2 regions of the Burkholderia cenocepacia genome follow, and region 1 is predicted to be linked to the other one. Evidence: riboswitches for the same ligand, from Rfam matches in the RefSeq annotation. Region 1 holds a riboswitch; the other holds the start of a gene.
What was found. Region 1 has a riboswitch for cobalamin ahead of cobA (uroporphyrinogen-III C-methyltransferase). Riboswitches for the same ligand answer to the same signal wherever they lie in the genome.

Region 2: it holds a riboswitch for cobalamin, as region 1 does, so the genes downstream of both, SY91_RS15440 (FecCD family ABC transporter permease) here and cobA (uroporphyrinogen-III C-methyltransferase) in region 1, are expected to answer to the same signal.

What each region holds. Positions count from the first base shown of each region.
Region 1 is NZ_CP060039.1:2,392,144-2,397,548, forward strand. It holds partial or broken gene SY91_RS11400 (cobyrinate a,c-diamide synthase) at 1-1,192, opposite strand, end outside; gene cobO (cob(I)yrinic acid a,c-diamide adenosyltransferase) at 1,195-1,797, opposite strand; gene SY91_RS11410 (cobalamin biosynthesis protein) at 1,832-2,209, opposite strand; gene cobA (uroporphyrinogen-III C-methyltransferase) at 2,206-3,015, opposite strand; cobalamin riboswitch at 3,125-3,361, opposite strand; gene SY91_RS11420 (TonB-dependent siderophore receptor) at 3,431-5,405, opposite strand, start outside.
Region 2 is NZ_CP060039.1:3,264,721-3,273,491, reverse strand. It holds gene SY91_RS15475 (LysR substrate-binding domain-containing protein) at 1-217, shown strand, start outside; gene lgt (prolipoprotein diacylglyceryl transferase) at 307-1,203, shown strand; gene SY91_RS15465 (SIMPL domain-containing protein) at 1,353-2,093, opposite strand; gene SY91_RS15460 (EVE domain-containing protein) at 2,274-2,735, opposite strand; RNA gene ssrS (6S RNA) at 2,806-2,987, opposite strand; gene SY91_RS15450 (cell division protein ZapA) at 3,069-3,383, opposite strand; gene SY91_RS15445 (ATPase) at 3,380-3,730, opposite strand; cobalamin riboswitch at 3,885-4,133, shown strand; gene SY91_RS15440 (FecCD family ABC transporter permease) at 4,175-5,290, shown strand; gene SY91_RS15435 (ABC transporter ATP-binding protein) at 5,287-6,102, shown strand; gene cobT (nicotinate-nucleotide--dimethylbenzimidazole phosphoribosyltransferase) at 6,164-7,219, shown strand; gene SY91_RS15425 (adenosylcobinamide-GDP ribazoletransferase) at 7,209-7,985, shown strand; gene cobC (alpha-ribazole phosphatase) at 7,970-8,554, shown strand; gene SY91_RS15415 (cobalamin-binding protein) at 8,666-8,771, opposite strand, start outside.

The DNA of each region.
Region 1 (5,405 bases):
CCCTCCGAGCCATCGGGGCGGGCGGCGGTCGCGACCGGCACCAGCGGCGTATCCAGCCGCGAATAATGAAACGTATGCCCGCGCATCGGCCCGGTGCGCGTATCGAACTGCTGCATGCCGAGCGCCGCGAACCGGCGCTGCATCGTCGCATGGCCCCGAAGCAGGCCAAGCATCGGCGTCGTCGACCCATCCACGTCGGTCAGCGATTCGCACAGATACACCATCCCCCGCATTCCGCGACGATCGGCCGGCCGGCTGCCGCATGCGCGCGAATCGTCCGTGCGGTCGTGGCATTCGCGGCCAGCGTCGCCGCATGCAGTTCCGGATAGCCGCCCGGCAAAAACAGCGCGTCGCAATCGTCAGGCACGGGTTCGTCGGCAAGCGGCGAGAAGAACCGCAGCACCGCACCGAGCGCATCGAGCAGCACAAGGTTCGCCGGATAGATGAACGAAAACGCCGCATCGCGCGCTACCGCGATCCGCTTGCCGGCGAGCGCGCGCGGCAGCGGCGCCGCAACGTCCGGTTCCGCGAACGCGACGGCAGGCGGCAATTCGGCGAGCGCGGTTTGCGCGAGCACATCGGCCGCACGATCGAGCCGCGCGTCGAGATCATCGATATCGGCCGGCTGATGCAGGCCGAGATGCCGTTCCGGCAGCGCGATACCCGCATCGGCCGGCACGTGGCCGAGCCAGCGCAGGTCGTCGGGCAACGCCTGTTGCAGCAACTCCGCGTGCCGAGCCGAGCCGACGCGGTTGGCCAGCACGCCGTGAAACGGCAGCCCCGGCCGAAACCGCGCGAGCCCGAACGCGATCGCCGCGAACGTCTGCGCCATCGCCTTCGCCGAAATCACCGCGACGACCGGCACGCCGAACGCGGCCGCGAGATCGGCGCTGCTCGGTGTGCCGTCGAACAAGCCCATCACGCCTTCGATCAGGATCAGGTCCGCGTCGCGCGCGGCTTCGGCGAGCAGCGCACGGCAACCGGCCCCGCCGACCATCCCGAGGTCGAGCGCATGCACGGGTGCGCCGCTCGCGCGTTCGAGCAGCATCGGATCGAGAAAATCGGGCCCGGTCTTGAACACGCGCACGCGGCGGCCGAGCCGCCGGTGCAGCCGCGCGAGGCCGGCCGTCACCGACGTCTTGCCCTGGCCGGACGCGGGCGCGCTGACGAACAGCGCGGGGCAGGCCGGCATGCTCAGAACTCCACGCCGCGCTGCGCCTTCACGCCTTGCTCCTTGTACGGATGCTTGACGAGCCGCATTTCGGTGACGAGATCGGCCGCATCGATCAGCGCATCGGGCGCATGCCGCCCGGTGACGACGACGTGCACCGACTCCGGACGCGCGACGAGCGTCGCGAGCACTTCGTCGAGCGGCAGGTATTCGTACTTCAGCACGGTGTTCAGCTCGTCGAGGATCACCATCCGGTAGTCGCCGCTGTCGATCATCCGGCGCGCCTCGTCCCAGCCCTTGCGCGCGGTCGCGATGTCGGCGTCGCGGTTCTGCGTGTTCCACGTATAGCCGTCGCCCATCGTCACGAAATCGCATTCCGCGACCGCGCCGAGAAAGTCGCGCTCGGACGTATGCAGCGCCCCCTTGATGAACTGCACGACACCGAGCCGCATGCCGTGGCCGAGCACGCGCACGGCCATCCCGAACGCGGCCGTGCTCTTGCCCTTGCCGTTGCCGGTATGGACGATCAGCAGGCCTTTTTCCTGAGTGGCCGCGGCCTGCTTCTTCTCGTGGCCGGCGCGGCGGCGTTCGGCCATCCGCTGATGGGATTCGGAATCGGTCTTCATCGGGAATCGTCCTGTCGAAAGCGAAACATTGGGTTCAGAGCGGGCCGGCGAGCGCGACCGTCACGCCGCCCAGCATGGATTTGGCGCCGAGCAGCCGACCGTGCGGCGCGGCGAGTTGCGCGCATGGCTCGGCCACGCCCGCGACGCCGAAGCGGGCCAGCGCGGCGTCGGACGGGCCGCTCGCGGCCAGTTCCGGACGGCTCGCGAGTTGCGCCGCCTCGAACGCGACGAGCGGCCAGCCACGGCGCGCGCATAGCGTGCGCAGCGCACGGGCGCATGCCTTGTCGGCGAGCGTCGCGACGAGCGCCGGTTCGGCGGCCGGGTAGCGCGCGAGCGCGGCGCGGATCGCGGCATCGAGTTGCGCGGCCGTGACGCCCGCGCGGAAGCCGACACCGAGCGCGACGCGCATCATGCGTGGCCGCCGAGCGCCGCGCGCACCGCCGGATCGTCGGCGAGCGCCGCGACGCGGCCGATCACGACGATCGCCGGCGAACCGATATGGGCCTCGCCGACGCGCGCGACGAGCGTATCGAGCGTCGCGAGTACGTGGCGCTGTCCGGCTCGCGTGGCGTTCTCGATCGCCGCGCACGGCGTGTCGTCGGGCAGGCCGCCATCGCGCAGCGCCGCGGCAATCGCGTCGAGCCGGCGGATGCCCATGTAGATCACGATCGTCATGCGGGTGGCTGCGAGCGCGCGCCAGTCCGGCTCGTCGGCCCCCGCGCCGTGGCCCGTGACGAAGATCACGCCCTGCGCGTCGCCGCGGTGCGTGACCGGGATGCCGAGCGCGGCCGGCGCGGCGATGCCCGCGGTGATGCCGTTGACGACTTCCACCGGAAAGCCCGCCGCGCCGAGCGCGACCAGTTCCTCGCCGCCGCGGCCGAACACGAACGGATCGCCGCCCTTGAGCCGCGCGACGCTGCGGCCCGCGCGCAGGTGCGCGAGCATCGCGGCGACGATCGCCTCCTGCGGCGTCGACGCATGGCCGCCACGCTTGCCGACGTGCTCGATCAGCGCATCGGCGCGTGCATGGCGCAGCACGTCGGGGTTCACGAGATCGTCGACGAGCAGCACGTCGGCCGTGCCGATCGCGCGCACGGCCCTGAGGGTCAACAGGTCGGCGTCGCCGGGGCCGGCGCCGACGAGCCAGGCGCGGCTCATCGTGCGCGGCACGGCGCGCACCGTGTCGAAACAGTGGAACAGGGAAGGCGGGCGGCACATCGGCGGCCGGCGGACAGGCAGTGCATGGCGGATCGGGCGAAACCCGCGCGAGCGCGGGTGGAATGCGCACCCCATCCGTCCCCCGCGGATCGGGCGTTCGGCGAGCAGCGCGCTCGCCCCTTGCGTCGGCCGGTATCCGGGCTGGCCGCTTGCCAGGCCGCAGCCTTCCCGCCCGGTCGAAGGGCAGTGGCATCGCGGGCGGCCTGGGCGCAGCGCGGGGAAGTGCGTTGCGCGGGCGGCGTACCGTTGCGGGGACAGCACAGGCCGGGCGGCGATCCGCCTCCTGTTTCCCGTTTAACTGCATGCGCGGAATGCGCATGCGAGCACCGAACGCGGCGCATACGATAGCACAGGCGTGCAACCCGCAAGCCGCCCGGCGGGCCGGCTGCGCGGGGTGTCGGCGCTACCCGCGAGGTCAGAACTTGTATGCCGCCGTCAGCGTGAACGTGCGTGGCGTACCGGGCATGATCTGCGCGAGGCCCGTCGCATTCGCGTAGTAATCGCGATCGGTCAGGTTGACGGCCGCCAGCGTCACCTCGAAGTCGCGCGTGCGATAGCCGGCCTTGCCGTCCCAGCGAACGTACGCGGGCAGTTCGAGCAGGTTGTCGCGATCGGCGTAACGCGCGCCTTCGTACACCACCCCGAGTTCCGCGAAAAAACCGCGTAGCGGCGCATGGCTGACGAACAGGCTGCCGTTCGACGCCGACACGCCCGCCGAGCGCTTGCCTGCGTACTTCGGTTCGGCGTCGACCACCCGCGCATGTTGCCAGCCGATGCCGCCGCGGACGAACCAGTTGCCCGCGAGCCGGCCGGCGACGCCCAGTTCCAGGCCGCGATTGCGCTCGAGGCCGGTGAGGTCGAAAAAGCCCGGGCGAACCGGATCGGCGATGCGGCGGTTGTACAGGTCGAGCTGAAACAGCGCGAGCGTCGTGCTCAGCGCGCCGGCGCGCCAGTCGCTTTTCACGCCGATCTCGTATTGGCGCGTGTATTGCGGGCCGAGATCGTTGGCGTTGCCGCGCGCATCGGGCGTGATGCCGATCAGGTCGCCACCGACCGGCGCGAAGTTCTTGCTGTACGACGCATACAGGCTGTGCGCGCCGACCGGCGACCACACGACGCCGAGCCGCGGGCTCCATGCCGCCGTCGTGCGCCGTGCATGCAGGCCGTTCAGCGCGTTGGTCGAATCGACGTCGAAACGTTCCCCGCGCAGGCCGCCGAGGAGTTTCCACGCTCGCCCGAGGTCGACGCGATCCTGCGCGAAGATCGCGTAGTCGCTGACGCGGTGGCGGTTCATCGCGTACGGGCGCGGCGTCGAGCCGACCAAGGCGAAGCGATCCGGCCCGGTCACCGGAATCGGCGCCGCGTCGGCCTGCCAGAGCGTCGGCGTGCGTTTCTGCCAGCCGTATTCGATGCCGAACAGCAGGTGATGCAGCGCCGGACCGGTCGCGACCTTGCCGCCCAGTTCGACACCGGTCTGCACGTTGAGATGCGTCATGTCCTGCAGGTAGCGCGCCCGCTGCACGCGCCGGTAGTCGCGCGGCTTCGCGACGTAGCTTTGCGTGACGTAGGTATTGTCGAAGGTGCTGCGTAAATTCAGCACCCCGAGCGTATGGCGCAATTCCCAGTCGCCGTCGAGCGCGTGCGTGAAGACCGAGCGCCAGTTCATGTTCTCGTCGCGGATCGTGTCGCGGCCCGCCGCGCCGAAGAAGGTCGCGCGTGGCGCGGACGGCAGCGAGAACGCGAACGGCTTGCCGGCCGCGTCGACCGCGGCGACCGGCGCCGGCATGCCGCGATCGGGCACGCGCCGGTACGCGTCGTATTCGAACTGCAGCAGCCAGCTTCGCCGCGCGTCCCGCCATTTGATTGACGGCGCGACGTACTGGCGCGTGCCGTCGACGTGGTCGCGGAAGCTGCCTGCGTGTTCGCGTCCGGCATTGAACCGCACGCTCCATGCGCTCGACAGCATGCGGTTGAGATCGACCGACGCGCCGAGCCGTCCATAGCTGCCGGTCGCTGCCGACACATGCCCGAAGTTTTCCGGCAACGGCTGCTTGGTGATCCGGTTGATGACGCCGCCGCCGCTGCCGCGCCCGTACAGCGCGGCAGCCGGCCCCTTCAGCACTTCGACGCGTTCGATGTTGCCGAGACTGCGCACGTATTGCGCATCGTCGCGCATGCCGTCGAGCAGCAGGTCGCCCGCGGCGGAAAAGCCGCGAATGCGGAACGCATCGAAGCGCGTGTCCGACGTATTGGACACACCGGGCACGCCGGCCAACGCGTCGGCCAGCGTGCGGCCGCCATAGGACAGCGTTTCCTCTACCGGGACGCTGTCGATGGTTTGCGGTACGTCGCGCGGATCGCTCGCGGTGCGCGTCGCCGTACTCACGCTC
Region 2 (8,771 bases), 870 kb from region 1:
CCAGATGCAGACGATCGTCAGCCTCGTGTCGGCCGGCATGGGCGTCGCACTGGTGCCGCAATCGCTGCGTAACCTGCGGCGCACCGGCGTGGTCTACCGGCCGCTCGCCGGCCCTGCGCCGGTCGTCGAGACGGGCCTCGTGTGGCGCACCGGCGACGTGAGCCCCGTGCTCGCCGGCTTCATCGACGTCGTGCGCGCGCAAGGTCTTGCCGCGTGACGTGAACGATGGCGCGCGCGCCCCGTCCAACGCGCGGTGCCGCACATGTGCGACGGCCGTACCGTATTCGAAAACTTCTTCGCTAACCCATGATCATTCACCCGAATTTCGACCCCGTTGCGATCCATCTCGGGCCGCTGGCCGTGCGCTGGTATGGCCTCATGTATCTCGTCGGCTTCATCGCGGCGATCGTCGTCGGCCGGATCCGCCTGAAGCTGCCGTACGTCGCGGCGCAGGGCTGGACCGCGAAGGACATCGACGACATGATGTTCTACGGCGTGCTCGGCACGGTGCTCGGCGGCCGGCTCGGCTACGTGCTGTTCTACAAGGCCGATTTCTATTTCTCGCATCCGCTCGACGTGTTCAAGGTGTGGGAAGGCGGCATGTCGTTTCACGGCGGCTTCCTCGGCGTGACGCTCGCGATGATGCTGTTCGCGTGGCAGCGCAGGCGGCACTGGCTGCAGGTCACCGATTTCGTCGCGCCGATGGTGCCGTTGGGGCTCGCGGCCGGGCGGCTCGGCAACTTCATCAACGGCGAACTGTGGGGCCGCGTGACCGATCCGACGGCGCCGTGGGCGATGCTGTTCCCGGGCGCGATGCGCGACGATGCGGCATGGCTGCCGAAACATCCGGAACTCGTCGAGAAGTGGCATCTCGCGGACGTGTTCATGCAATACCAGATGCTGCCGCGCCATCCTTCTCAGCTCTATGAAATCGCGCTCGAAGGTATCGCGCTGTTCTTCGTGCTGTTCCTGTTCGCGCGCAAGCCGCGGCCGATGGGTGCGATATCCGCGCTGTTCCTGATCGGCTATGGCCTCGCGCGTTTCACGGTCGAGTTCGCGCGCGAGCCCGACGACTTCCTCGGCCTGCTCGCACTCGGCCTGTCGATGGGGCAGTGGCTGTCGCTGCCGATGATCCTCGCCGGTATCGCGATGATGATCTGGGCGTATCGCCGCCGCGCGGCGAATGTGAATGCGGCTGCTTGAAATGGCTACATGAGGTGGCTGCATGAGGTGGCCGCATGACGCAGTATCGATGCACGCGCGCCTGGCGCGCGCAGCGGTCACCCCGATGCACATGAAAACGCCGGCCCTCGGGCCGGCGTTTTTCGTTTCCGACGACTGCGCGATGCGCGTTACTTCATCTGCACCGAGCCGTTGACGGTGACCGATACGGTGGCCTTGCCGCCTTCGACCGCGATCGGCGCGCTCATCTTCGCGCTGTCCATCGGCGCCGCGGCCATCGCCATCATGCGCGTGTACGGCTGCACGTTGCGGCCGCTGCCGACGTTCACGTCGCGGATCGTGTAGCTGCTGTAGCCGAACGCCTTCGCGGCTTCGTCCGCGCGGGCGCGGAACGACTTGATCGCCTCGGTCGTGAGCTTCTGCTCGGCCGTGCGCTGCGCTTCCGGCGACAGCGAGAATTCGACGTTTGCGACCTGCATCAGGTTCGACAACTGGCCCGCCAGCTTCGACGCCGCGGCGAAATCGCGCGACTCGAGCGCGACCTCGGTGCGGCCGCGCCATGCGGAGATCTTGCCGTCGCGATCGGTGCTCGGATACACGGAGAACGCGCCCGTGTGCGCGGTGACGCCCGACACGCCCTTCGCCTGCGACAGCGCCGCGTCCGCGCGCTGGTTCAACTGCGCGGTGAGGCTGCCCGGGTCCTTGGCCTGCTGCTCGTAGAACAGCGTGATGTGGATGATGTCCTGCGGCACGTCGGCACTGGCCTGCGACGACAGCGACAGCACGCCCGCCGGCTCCGGAAAGTGCGGGTTCGCCGCCTGCGCGTGCGCGGCGGGCGATGCGAGCGTCAGCGCGACGGGAACGGCGGCGGCGAGGGCGAGCGACAGCGCGAGTGCGGATTTCTTGGTCATTGTTGGACTCCTTGTGCGAGGGCGCGCACGCGGATCACGCGTGCGCGACGCGGGCGTACCGCGCGACGAAAAAACGACAGCCGGCCCGATTGGCCGACAGCGGTTGCTTAGGCTGCGCGAATGCTCCGCGAGTTCCGTTGCGGCAACGCGTACTGACCGGATTTGACGTTTGGCGCGCGCCTACTTCATCAACTTTTCGGTGATGAATCGCCATTCCGCCCGCGTGACGGGCGTGATCGACAGCCGGTTGCCGCGCGCGAGCACGCGCATGTCGGCGAGCTCGTCGTGCTCGCGCAGCGCGGCGAGCGGCACGAGCGGCGACTTCTTCACGAAGCGCACGTCGACGAGCAGCCAGCGTGGCGCTTCCTGCGTCGATTTCGGGTCGTAATAGGGGCTTTTCGGATCGAACTGCGTGGGATCGGGGTAGGGCGTCGACGATACTTCGGCGAGGCCCGCGATGCCCGGCTCGGGGCAGCTGGAGTGATAGAACAGCACGCCGTCGCCGATCTTCATCGTGTCGCGCATGAAATTGCGCGCCTGATAGTTGCGCACGCCGGTCCACGGCAGCGAGCGCTGCGGTGCGTTGGCGAGATCGTCGATGCTCGCTTCGTCCGGTTCGGACTTCATCAGCCAGTATTGCATGGTCGTGATCGACGCAGAAAAAGGCCGCTACAAAAGAAAACGGCACCGGGACTTTCCCGATGCCGTTGGATAGGCCCCCGCCTTGGCCGCTAGGCCGGCATCCTGAACCTGAGGTTCAGAATTGGTCGCAGTTAGCAGCACTTCGGGTACATCAGACAGAGTGACGCGCGCGCCCGTGCTACAAATTTCCGCAACCGTGCACATGGCATTGGTTCAAGGAATATATGACCTTGGCGAACCAGGCAGGGAAGCTGACTGAACTGTGATTCGATGCGCCAATTTGACCACCGTTGATCGTCGAGATCAAGCGGAATCGACGTATCGTTTGAAACGTTACTGCGTCTCGTGCTGTGCGAGCACCGCGCCGAGCTGTTCGTTCATCTGGTGCATTGTACGACGGATTTCCTCGGCCGGAAATGCTTCACCGTGCCGCACGCTCGTTTGCAGTCGCAGCAATTCCGATGCAAGCGACAGCGCCGCCATCACCGCGATGCGGTCGGTGCCGCGCACCGAGCTGTTCGAGCGGATTTTCGACATCTCGGCGTCGACGCGCGCGACCGCTTCGAGCAGCGCCGCTTCGGTCTCGGCCGAACAGGCGAGTCGATAGGGCTGACCGAGAATCGAGACTTCGATCTGCTTGGTGCTCATGCATGTTCTCCGTGGCTGGCCGCGTCATCGCCATCCGTGCGCGCCTGCGCATCGAGCAGGTCGAGCTGGTTGTCGGCTTGCTCCGCGCTCTTCGAGCGCGGCAGCTTTTCGAGAATCGCGTTCAGTTTCACCTGGGCGTCGTCGATCTTCGCCGACAGTGTGTCGCGCTCGGCCGCGAGCGCATTGCGTTCGTCGCGCAGCTGCGCGAGTTCCGCGCGGACCGTGTCCGCTTCCGCGCGCAATTGCGCGACCTGCTCCTCGAGCGCGAGCCGTTCCGAGTGATAGCGCTTGTTCAGCGAAATCAGACGGCCAATATTTTGAGATAGGGTTTCGAGTTCGTTGAGCATTTGCTGCGTCCTCTAAAGACCCAGCATTTTAGCGCGGAATAACGCGCAATCCGACATCTGTAACGTTTCCAGTCGTAACACCCCGGCTTCTTGCCGCGAATAGGCGTGTCCCGCGCCGCTCCGGACGCTTCCTTGACGCTCGCGCGACCGCCTCCTAAACTGGCGCCGCCTCGGTGCTCGCGCGCAGGACGCGCGGTTAAACGGGAAGCAGGGTGCGGCTCCGCGAGCGTGCCAACCTGCGCTGCCCCCGCAACGGTAAGCGGCTGCGTCGTGTGACGCAGGCCGGCTCGGGTGCGTTTCGCGTGCAGGTCGCATGCGGGCGCGGGCCACTGCGCGTCATCGCGCGGGAAGGCGAGCCGGTCCGCCGCCAGCCCGGATACCGGCCGAGACGGGGAGCCCGCACGGGCTTCATGACGCGCGACCTGCGGGGAAGCAGGGCGCGCAATGTTTCACGGAACGTTCTTCGATGCCGACCCCAATCGTCCGCCCCGCGCCCCTGTCGCGCCCGGCCGGCTGCCGCAAGCGGATGCGCCGCGCGTCGTGCGCGCGGCCGTGCGCGGCATGAGCGCCGCACGCGCCACCGTCATCTGGGCCGCGCTGGCCGCGTTGGTCTCGCTGCTGTTCGTCGCGTCGCTGTCGATCGGCAGCGTGCCGATGTCGCCGTGGCAGGCGCTCGCATCCCTCGTGCCGCACGGCGGCGACACCCTGTTTGCCGACATCGTCCGGACGCTGCGCCTGCCGCGCGCGCTCGCGGGTTTCGCGTGCGGCGCGCTGCTCGCGCTGGCCGGCGCGTTGTTGCAGGTGCTGCTGCGCAATCCGCTCGCGGAGCCGTACGTGCTGGGCGTGTCCGGCGGCGCGGCCGGCTTCGCGCTCGTCGCGATGATCGCGGGCGGCGCATGGTGGCTCGTCGACGCATCCGCGTTCGCCGGTTCGCTCGTATCGGTCGCGCTGGTGCTCGGTCTCGCGCGGCGCGAGCTGTGGCGGGGCGAATCGCGCGACGCGTCGCCGCGGCTGCTGCTCACCGGCGTCGTGATCGCGGCGGGGTGGGGCGCGTTCGTCACGCTGTTGCTGTCACTCGCGCCCGACGCGCGGCTGCGCGGCATCATCTTCTGGCTGACGGGCGACCTGAACGGCGCGACGGCGCCGTGGTTCGCGTGGGGCGCGCTGCTGCTGAGCGCAGGCGTCGCGCTGCCGGTCGCGCCGCAACTGAACGTGCTGCTGCGCGGCGATGCGACCGCGCTCGCGCTCGGCGTGCCGGTCGCGCGGTTGCGCGTGCGGATCTATCTCGTCGCGTCGCTGGCCGCCGCGGCCGCGGTGACGACGGCTGGCACGATCGGCTTCGTCGGCCTCGTCGTGCCGCATGCATTGCGGCTCGCGTTCGGCAACGACCAGCGGATGCTGCTGCCGGCCGCGATGCTCGCGGGCGGCGGCGGCGTGATGGCGGCCGACCTCCTCGCGCGTACCGCGATCGCACCCGCGCAATTGCCGGTCGGCGTGATGACCGCGTTGATCGGCGTGCCGGTGTTCCTGTGGATGTTGCTGAGGAGGCCGATGCGATGACGGGCCCCGCACTGAACGCCGCCGCCGGCGACCTGCACTACAGGGCCGTCGACCTGACGCTGAAGGCCGGCGCGCGCACGTTGCTCGACCGCTTCACGCAGGCGTTCGGCCCTGGCGAGATCTGGTGCGTCGCCGGGCCGAACGGTGCGGGCAAGACGACGCTGCTCGCCACGCTCGCGGGATTGCAGCCGCCGGCCGGCGGACACGTCGAGATCGACGGCCGGCCGCTTGCCGCGTGGCGCCCCGAGCCACTCGCGCGGCGCCGCGCGCTGATGCCGCAGCAATTGCACGATGCGTTCAGCGCGACCGTGTTCGACACGGTGCTGCTCAACCGCTTTCCGTATCTCGGCGGCTGGGGCTGGGAGCGCGACGACGACCGCGCGGCCGCGCGCGCTGCGCTCGCGACGTTCGACCTGAGCCCGCTCGCGTCGCGCGACGTGATGTCGCTGTCGGGCGGCGAGCGGCAGCGAGTCGCGCTGGCCGCGACGCTGTGTCAGGATGCACCGCTGATGCTGCTCGACGAACCGCTCGCGCATCTCGACCTGCATCACCAGATCGATTGCCTCACTGCGCTGGCCGCCTGGCTCGCGGCAGCCCCGCGCACGATATTGTTTTCGTGTCACGACCTGAATCTCGCGCGGCGCTTCGCGACACATGCGCTATTGCTCGACGGCCGTGGCCATGCGTCGGCCGGCCTCGTGCACGATGTATTGACGCCCGAGCGCGCGAGCGACGCGTTCGGCTATCCGCTCGTGCTGATCCGCGAGAATGGCCGCGATGCGCTGCTGCCGGCATGGCCTGCGCGACAATGACCTTTCCTGTTCCGATTTTTTCGATGCGCGGCGCCAGCCGCGCCCACGACCCGGCTCCTCGATGACGACTCCCACCCCATTCCCGCCCGCGATCGCGCCGCTCGACGACGCGCTGCGCAAGCGCCTCCAACAGGTGATCGACCACAAGACCAAGCCACCGGGTAGCCTCGGCCAGCTCGAGGCGCTCGCGCTGCAGATCGGCCTGATCCAGCTAAGCGAGCGACCGGTCGTGCAGCGTCCGGTGACGATCGTGTTCGCGGGCGACCACGGGATCGCGGCCGAAGGCGTCAGTCCTTATCCGCAGGCGGTGACCGCCCAGATGGTCGCGAACTTCCTGGCCGGCGGTGCGGCGATCAATGCGTTTTCGGGCGTCGCGCAGAGCACGCTCGAGATCGTCGATGCGGGCGTCGCGTCGCCGCTGCCGCTGTCGGACCGGCTGGTGTCGCTGCCGGTCGCGCGCGGCACGCGCAACTTCGCGACGGAGCCGGCGATGACGCGTGAAGAAGCGATGACGGCGCTGGCCGCTGGCGCGGGGCGGGTACGCCTGCACGCGTCGCTCGGCACGAACGTGATCGGTTTCGGCGAGATGGGGATCGCGAACACGTCGTCGGCCGCCTGCCTGATGAGCCGCCTGCTCGACGTGCCGATCGATGCCTGCGTGGGCCGCGGCACGGGCCTCGACGACCAGGGTCTCGCGCACAAGCGCGCGGTGCTCGGCCGCGCGCTCGTCAAGCACTCGCATGCGATCGCGCCGCTCGACGTGCTCGCGACGTTCGGCGGCTTCGAGATCGCGATGATGACGGGCGCGTACCTCGCGGCCGCGAGCGAGCGGATGACGATCCTCGTCGACGGCTTCATCGCGACGGCCGCGCTGCTCGTCGCCGAGCGCATCGCGCCCGGCGTGCGCGACTACTGCGTGTTCTCGCATACGTCGCACGAGGCCGGGCACCGGCGCATGCTCGAGCATTTCGGCGCGAAACCGCTGCTCGCGCTCGACCTGCGCCTCGGCGAAGGCACGGGCGCCGCGCTCGCGCTGCCGCTGGTGCGCGCGGCGGCTGCGTTCCTCAGCGAGATGGCGAGCTTCGAGTCCGCCGGCGTCGACAATCGTGACGCCTGAGCGCGCGCGCGGCATACGGGCCGAACTGCGCTACTTCTTCGTCGCGCTCGGCTATTTCACGCGCGTGCCCGTGCCGCGCTCGATCGGCTACGCAGCCGGCGATCTCGATCAGGCCGCGCGCTATTTCCCGCTCGTCGGCGCCTGCGTGGGCGCGTGGGGCGCGCTCGTCTATCTCGTCGCACTGCGCGTGCTGCCCGCGTCGATCGCGGTCGGGCTGTCGATGGCCGCGACGCTGCTCGCGACCGGCGCTTTCCACGAAGACGGCCTCGCCGACAGCTGCGATGCGTTCGGCGGCGGTTACACGCGCGACGACGTGCTGCGCATCATGCACGATTCGCGGATCGGCACGTTCGGCGCGGTCGCGCTCGTGATCGCGCTCGGCCTGAAATGGCAGGCGCTGACGTCGATGTTGCCGCTGCGCGCCGCATGGACGATGATCGCCGCGCATGCGGCGAGCCGCGCGATGGCCGTGAGCCTGCTGATGTCGCTCGACTACGTGCGGCCCGAAGGCAAGGCGAAGCCGGTCGCGCAACGGATGGGCGCACGCGCGGCGTGCATCGCGGCGGTGTTCGGATTGCCGTGGTTGTTCTGGCCGGACTGGCGCATGGGCGTTGCCGCATGCGTGGCGCTCATGCTCGTGCGCGCGTGGCTGGCCCGCTATTTCGTGAAGCGGATCGGCGGTTATACGGGCGACTGTCTCGGCTTCGCGCAGCAACTGGGCGAACTGACGATCTATCTGGTGGCGCTCGGATGGACATCGTCCTGATCCGTCATCCGGCCGTCGGCGTCGAGCCGGGCGTCTGCTACGGACGCAGCGACGTGCCGCTCGCCGAATCGGCCGATGGTGGTGCGCAGGCCTCGCGTGCGCATCTGGCGGAACTCGGTGCGCCGTTGCCCGAGCAGGTCTGGACGAGCCCGCTGACACGCTGCGCATCGATTGCCGAACGGCTCGCGCTGACCTTCGACGTACCGCTGCGGCGCGATGCCGACTGGCAGGAAATGGATTTCGGTGCGTGGGAAATGCAGCGCTGGGACGATATCGACCGCGCGGCGCTCGATGCATGGGCGGCCGACCTGATGCATGCGTGCGCGCACGGCGGAGAAAGCGTCGCGCGATTCGTCGCGCGGGTCGCACGGCAGGCCGATGCGCTTGCGGCGTTTGACGGGCCGCAATGGGTCGTCACGCATGCGGGCGTGGTCCGCGCATTCGCGTCGCATGTGTTGCGCGTGCCGCTCGATACGCTGCTGTCGCGGCCGGTGCCGACCGGCGGAGTCGTGTGGCTGCGCACGGACGACGGCACGCGCACATGGGAAGTCGTGCACTGGGACGCATAGGTGCACTTGCGTCTGCAAGCGAACGACGCGGCACACGGATCGATCTGCGCTCGGGCCCCGGACGCATCCGGCCTCGATGCGCGATGAACGCGCGAGCCGCCGCGCCGGAAATCAGCGCACCGGCCGCCGCGCACGCGCGGCATCCAGATCCTCGCACAGCGCGGCCGCACCCTGCGCGATGCGCGGCGATGGCCGCGTCAGCAGATCGCCGTCGATC